DNA from 3 places in the Nitratireductor sp. GZWM139 genome. Region 1 is predicted to be linked to each of the others. Evidence: riboswitches for the same ligand, from Rfam matches in the RefSeq annotation. Region 1 holds a riboswitch; each other region holds the start of a gene.

Evidence for each region. A riboswitch is a leader RNA that binds a small molecule or an ion and turns the genes downstream of it on or off. The one in region 1 is predicted to bind cobalamin.
Region 2: it holds a riboswitch for cobalamin, as region 1 does, so the genes downstream of both, NDI72_RS08710 (LLM class flavin-dependent oxidoreductase) here and NDI72_RS03410 (TonB-dependent receptor plug domain-containing protein) in region 1, are expected to answer to the same signal.
Region 3: it holds a riboswitch for cobalamin, as region 1 does, so the genes downstream of both, cobW (cobalamin biosynthesis protein CobW) here and NDI72_RS03410 (TonB-dependent receptor plug domain-containing protein) in region 1, are expected to answer to the same signal.

The regions. Positions count from the first base shown of each region.
Region 1 is NZ_JAMQML010000002.1:205,828-208,088, reverse strand. Features, by position in the region: gene NDI72_RS03415 (ABC transporter substrate-binding protein) at 1-232, opposite strand, end outside; cobalamin riboswitch at 509-720, shown strand; gene NDI72_RS03410 (TonB-dependent receptor plug domain-containing protein) at 846-2,261, shown strand, end outside.
Region 2 is NZ_JAMQML010000006.1:3,395-5,655, forward strand. Features, by position in the region: gene NDI72_RS08700 (crotonase/enoyl-CoA hydratase family protein) at 1-497, shown strand, start outside; gene NDI72_RS08705 (DUF1330 domain-containing protein) at 503-925, shown strand; cobalamin riboswitch at 1,159-1,355, shown strand; gene NDI72_RS08710 (LLM class flavin-dependent oxidoreductase) at 1,529-2,261, shown strand, end outside.
Region 3 is NZ_JAMQML010000014.1:42,961-45,221, forward strand. Features, by position in the region: gene cobN (cobaltochelatase subunit CobN) at 1-310, opposite strand, end outside; gene cobW (cobalamin biosynthesis protein CobW) at 315-1,352, opposite strand; cobalamin riboswitch at 1,529-1,726, opposite strand; cobalamin riboswitch at 2,055-2,254, shown strand.

The DNA of each region.
Region 1 (2,261 bases):
GATCCTTGATGAACATGGCCACACGCAGCGTGCCGCCCATTTTGGGCTCCTGAGCGAGCGCATGGGTGGGTGCCGCAAGGCCGAGCATGCCGTAGGCGGCGGCTGTCGATGCGCCGAGTGCGCTTGCCAGCGCCAGGAACTCACGTCTGTCCATTTTTCCGACGCGCGCTTCGTTCGCCATTTCGGCGACGCGGGCTGGCACTTTCTCGCCATTGCTCTTGAAAAACGTCATCGACGCACTCCCATTTCTTGCCGTTATCAGTTTGTGTTCAGCATTTCCCATCGCGCCAGCGATGTCAAAAAACGACCGGGGCCAATGGTAAGTTTTGCAGGTTTTTCGACCGTTGAAATGACGAGTTTGCGACAAATGAGCCGTAAAACTGACAAATAGAGCCGATTTCGCAACAATTTCCGAAACCTGTACTGACAATACCCGCCACCTGCACCGTTATGGGTGGAACAGCCGTCCCACAGGCCGCAATTGACGCTGCCGGAGCCAGTTGGTAAGCGAATTTTGTTCGCTTGAGGTGCTCCGGCAGGCACTCGCATGCCGGGGAAAAGGGAACACGGAACGGCCCTGCATGATCAGGCCGCAGCCGTGGCTGCTCCCGCAACTGTGAGCGCCGAGGCTCCTCCTATGCCACTGGGTGCAATGCCCCGGGAAGGCGAGGAAGCCGATGAAGCGCGAGCCAGGAAACCTGCCTTGAGCCGTCACCGACCGGATGCGGGACGCTTCCGGGGCTGTGGATCTCGCAGTGGTGACGAAATGTCATCGCTGGCGGGGGACAGATTCAGACAGCCATCGCTCTCCAGCAAAAGAAGCAGCATTCTCATGGAGAGCACGCATGCCATCCAGACGTTATCGCACCCGGCTCCTGCTCAGCGCTTCGGCGCTGCTGACGGGCCTTTCAGCCACCATGGCGGGCGCAGAAGACTATGTGCTTGAAAAACTGGTCATCACGCCCAACCGCACACCGGCAGAGGCCTCCACCGTGGGGTCGACGGTGGACGTGGTGGGCCGTGAAGAGATCGAGGAACAGTCCCTGCCGCTGGCCGTCGAGTATCTCGACCTGCTGCCGGGTGTGAGCCTCTCATCGCCGGGTGGCGTTGGCGCAGAGGGCAGCCTTTCGATCCGCGGCGCGCCGCGCCGCTATGTGAAGACGCTCTATAACGGCATCGACATTTCCGATCCGACCAGCCCGCAGGTGCAGACGTCCTACCAGTATCTTCTGTCGGGCGGCCTGCAGAGCATCGAAGTGCTGAAGGGATCGCAGAGCACGCTTTACGGCTCCGATGCGATTGCCGGTGTGATCAGCCTGTCGACGCTGGGCGACATCGAACCGGGCATCGCCCATATCATTCAGGGCGAAGGCGGCTCGCACGGCACGGTCGGCGGCTCCTACGGTTTCAGGGCGGCGAACGAACAGTCGAAACTCTCCATCAACGCAACCGGCTACCGCACCGACGGCATTTCGGCTGCGGCTTCGGGCACGGAGCGCGATGGCTATGAGAACGTCACCTTCGACGTGAATGCCGAGCATGCATTTTCAGACGTGTTCTCCGTATTCGGCTCGGCGCTCTACATCGACGCGGAAGCCGAGTTCGACAATCAGGGCTTCGGCACCATTCTGCCGAGCGACAATCTGACGGCGACCAACCACAGCAAACAGCTGGCCGGCCGGGCCGGCTTCAATCTCGACCTGATGAACGGCCGCTTCCGCAACACGGTTTCCGTGCAGGCCTTCGACCTGGAACGCTCCATCACCGGCACCGCGTTCGACGGCTCTTATGACGGTCGCCGCTACAAGGCCGATTATCTGGGCGCATTCGACGTCAATGAATGGCTGACGGTTCAGGGTGGCGCGGATTACGAACGCCAGAGCGCAGTCTTTCCCGCCGGCATGTTCAACCCCCAGATCGATTCCGATTTCTGGATCGCAGGCGTCTGGGGCGAGGCCATTGCCACGCCGGTTGAAAACCTGACGCTGACAGCCGGCCTCCGGCAGGACGAGCACAGCGAATTCGGCGGGCACACCACATACCGGGCAACCGCCTCCTATCTCATCGATGCGACCGGAACGCGTCTGCACGGCTCGGTGGGAACCGGCTTCCGTGCACCCAGCCTCAACGAGCTTTTCGGTCCGTTCGGGGCAAACCCCAATCTGCGGCCTGAAACCAGCTTCGGTTTCGACATTGGCGTGGAGCAGCGTTTCTGGAACGACAGGGCAATCGCCGACATCACCTATTTCCAGCTCGAGATC
Region 2 (2,261 bases), on a different contig from region 1:
TTCCCAAGCCGGTGATCGCGGCGGTCAATGGCATCGCCTTCGGGGGCGGCTGCGAGATCACCGAAGCGGTGCATCTGGCGGTTGTCTCCGAGCAGGCGATTTTCGCGAAACCGGAGATCAATATCGGCATTCCGCCGACATTTGGCGGCACGCAGCGCCTGTCGCGACTGGCGGGGCGAAAGCGCGCGCTGGAACTGCTCCTGACGGGAGATACGTTCGGGGCGCAGCGCGCCCATGAGCTGGGGCTGGTGAACAGGGTGGTGCCTGCGGAAGATCTGCTTCCTGCGGCGTTTGAGCTGGCGGAGCGCATCCTGCAGCATTCGCCACTGGCGGCCGCCCGGATCATATCGGCCGTGACGCGGGGCATAAACACGACGATTGAAGAGGGGCTTCTGATCGAGCGCGAACAGTTTGCCCGCATGTGCGCGACGGCAGATGTGCATGAAGGGCTCGACGCATGGATCGAACGGCGTACGCCCGTCTATCAGGGAAGGTGAAGCAGATGACGCGTTACACCGGTTTTACCAAGGAGATCTGGGAGGCGTTTCGGGCGGATGCACGGCCGGGGCCGGTCCAGATGCTCAATCTCATCAAGCTGCGTGAGCGGGCGGATTATCCGGATGGCCGGGTGGCAAGCGGTCGGGACGCCTATGCGGAATACAGCCGGATCAGCGCGCCCGTTCTGGAACGGTTGGGCGGGCGCATCGTCTGGCGGGGCGGTTTCGAGCTGATGCTGATCGGCCCGCAGGCAGAGGCGTGGGACATCTGCTTCATTGCCGAATATCCATCGGTCGGCGTGTTTGCGCAGATGATGCGCGACCCGGCCTACCATGAAGCGCTGCCGCATCGTCAGGCCGGCGTTACGGACAGTCGGCTCGTCCGCTTCGCCCCGCAGCCCGGCGGTGTGAATTTCGCCGGGGGCTGAAGGCGACTTCCGGTTGCTAGAGCCCTGATCCTAGAGCAGTTTGTAGAACTTCTCGAAGGCGAGATAGGTCGACTTCACGTGCTGCCGGGCAAGCCACGATCGAGGCGCTCTCCTCATCGCTTGCGCGAATGGTGGGCTTGGCGAACCGGTGCATGTTGCGGCAAGCCAGCTACGCGTCGGCCGTTCTTTCGCGCAAACGCCTTTCGCGGTTGCGTCGCGGTTCCTTCGCGGATAGGGTCGCCGCCGCATGCGGTTCCGCCTTTCGCGGATGAAAAGGGAACCCGGTGCGGTCTGCCAGACAGACCAATTCCGGGACTGCCCTCGCAACTGTAAGCGGCAAGTTCTTTCCAATGCCACTGGCGAAAGCCGGGAAGGCGGACCGAACGTTCGAGCCGCGAGTCAGGAGACCTGCCTCATGCATAGACCATGAACGCCGGACGAGGTGCGCCGGCAGGAGGCCCAGAATGCATGCAGGCGCTTTGCCGGCAATGAGTCCGTCTATCGGGACGTCACGTCTCCGATCCGTTTCCCGATTTCCTTCGGCGCAGGCCGAACTGAGCCGATTGTTCCAATGTGGTGCGCCGCATTCGGGCGGGTCGCGCCATGCGCGTTGATCTGGCAGGCTTTGCCCGCGAAGGCGCGCTTGGCGACCACCGGGCGCTGATGCGTCTTGTCGAACGGGCGGACGCGCTTGGTTTCGGCGGCATCTGGTTCAACGAATTTCATTTCGGTCGCGAAACGCTGCCCTATCCGTCCACGCTTCTGCTTGGCGCGGAGGTTCTGGCGCGGACGGAGAGGCTGCGGTTCGGCACGTCGATCCTCGTTTTGCCGCTCTATCATCCGCTGCTGCTTGCCGAGCAGATCGCGCAGCTCGATTTTCAGAGCGGCGGGCGCGTGGATGTGGGGATCGGGCGCGGCACCGAGCCCGGCACATTCACCGCGCTCGAGATTTCGCGCGATGACGCATCAAGGCGGTTTGCCGAAGCGTTGAGGATCATGATCGACGCCTGGACGAAGCCGCATTGTTCGGCGGATGGCGGGCCGTGGCGTTTTTCCAACGTCTCCGTCGGGCCGCCGCCGGTGCAAAAGCCGCATCCGCCGATTTATGTCGCCGGCGTCTCGGAAGAGACGGTCGACATCGCCGCCAGGAACGGTTTTCCGCTTCTTTTGAGCCTTGAACCCAATGAAGCGCGGCAGTTGCCGGTGTTTCATGCAGCGCTTGATCGCCATGGCGGGTCGCGCGCGCCGCTCGCCGCCTCATCGCTGTCGCGTTACGTGATGATCGCGCCGACCCGGGCGCAGGCCATGGAGCGGGTCGATGCGCTTCTGGAAAAGC
Region 3 (2,261 bases), on a different contig from region 1:
CCAGTGCGGAAAGCCGGTCGCAGCCATAGCGCCACCACTCATAGCCGCCCAGCACCCGCACCAGAATGACGCGGGCATGCGCTGCCGTGTTGTCGATCCACAGATCGACCGACATGGGGTGTCTCAGGTCGCGCAGTGCGGCAAGGCGCAGCGCGGGCAGGGCCTCGCGCTGCGCCTGCCATGCAGAGGCAATCCCCGCCAGATCGCTGTCGGTGAACGACAGCGCCACCATGTCCGCCGGCGACTGCTGCAGATCGACAGGCTCGATCAGATCGTCGAGTGAGGCACTGGTGGTGGCGAGGATGTGCATCGGATCAGGCCGAGAGAAGGCTTTCGATACGCGCGCGGTCGATGCCCTTGAGACCGATCACGACAAGCCGCGTCTCGGCGGCTTCGCCGGCCTTCCACGGGCGGTCGTAATGGTGCGACACGCGCGGACCGACTGCCTGCACCTGCAGGCGCATGGGCTTGCCCTTCACATGCGCAAAGCCCTTGAGGCGCAGAACCTCGCCGGTCTCCACCGCCGCATTGACACGCGCTTCCAGATCTTCGGGCCGCAGAACCGATGGCAGATCGACAACGAATGTATCGAAATCGTCGTGCTCATGGTCATGCGCATCGTCGTGATGCGTCTTGCGGTTCTCGATGTCGTCCTCGACGGCAAGCCCGAGACCCAGCAGCAGGGCAGGGTCCACCTTGCCATGCGCGCTCGGCACGATCTGCACATTGCGCGACAGATGCCCCGCAATCCGCGCGCGGGCGCGCCCGGCGGCTTCCTCATCCAGAAGATCGTTCTTCGACAGAACGATCAGGTCAGCGCAGGCCACCTGGTCGTCGAACACTTCTTCGATCGGATCATCATGGTCGAGCGAATCGTCGGCTGCGCGCTGTGCATCCAGCGCGTCCATGTCCGCAGCCACATGACCGTCGGCAAGCGCCGGCCCGTCCACCACGGCAATCACGCCATCGACCGTCACACGGTTCTTGATTGCCGGCCACTGAAAGGCCTGCACCAGCGGCTTTGGCAGCGCCAGACCGGACGTCTCGATCAGAATGTGATCGACCTTCGGCTCACGTGCGAGGATCTGGTCGAGCGCCGGCACGAAATCATCGGCAACCGTGCAGCAGATGCAGCCATTGGCCAGTTCGAGAACGTTTTCCTCGGGGCAATTGTCCAGCCCGCAGCTTTTCAGCACCTCGCCATCAATGCCGGCATCGCCGAACTCATTGACGATGATCGCCAGCCGCTTGCCATGCGCGCCTTCCAGAACATTGCGGATCAGCGTCGTCTTGCCGGCGCCGAGAAAGCCGGTCACGACGGTGCAGGGAACCCGGTCGAAACTCGTGGTCATGGGATATCCTTCAGGTGATGGAGTGTGGAGAACGATAAGACGCGGGTGAGGGGCGCACGGGCCTTTTGCGGCCGCGTACTGGCAGAGACACCATGAATGGTCGGGAGAAGGCGCGCAGCGGCGCTGTCAGCAGTCACAATGCACACTCCTTGCCCGGGACACCCGCCAGGCGGTCAGGATTTCATTCGCAGACGGCAGGTTTCCTGGCTCACGGGTCGATGCGCTTTCCAGCCTTCCCAGGGCAAACCCCAGTGGCGTGTCAGGTGCGCTCTCCGCTTACAGTTGCGGGGACAGCTGCGGCATTGGGCAAGGCCCGCACCGCATTCCCTCTAGGGTCAGTACCTATCAATATGACCGCAATGGCGTTCGATAGACCAAGAGATGCGAGGAAAAGCCCGCAGAGCGGGGCCTCTCCCCGGTCAAGGGGTTTGACGCGGCAGATCGCCGGTCTATCGAGCGTCCTTCGGATCGGCCTGTTTTGCACGGGCAACTTTGTCGCAAGACCTTGAAAGACATGAAGTCTTCCTACTGTCTTGCTTCGCGTATCCGCACAAATCAGGCCGACCATTGTGGTCATATTGATAGGTCCTGACCCTGGCCCTCTCCATTGCGGGAGAAGGACCGTCTGCTGCGCATTTACGGCTCGCCTGCCACGTCTGTCAATGTGGGCAACAAAGCGTTTGCGGGGCGTGGCGATTCTTGTATGCTCCGCCCGCTGTCGGTTCCGCTGAAGCGGACCCAGAGGGAACGTGGTGCGGCGCAATCGCGCCAAAACCACGGCTGCCCCCGCAACTGTAAGCGGAGAGCGTTTTCCTGATAGCCACTGAGGCATGACGCCTTGGGAAGGCTGGAAAACGCATCGACCCGTGAGCCAGGAAACCTGCCGACGGCCTGAAAGAAACACCGTAA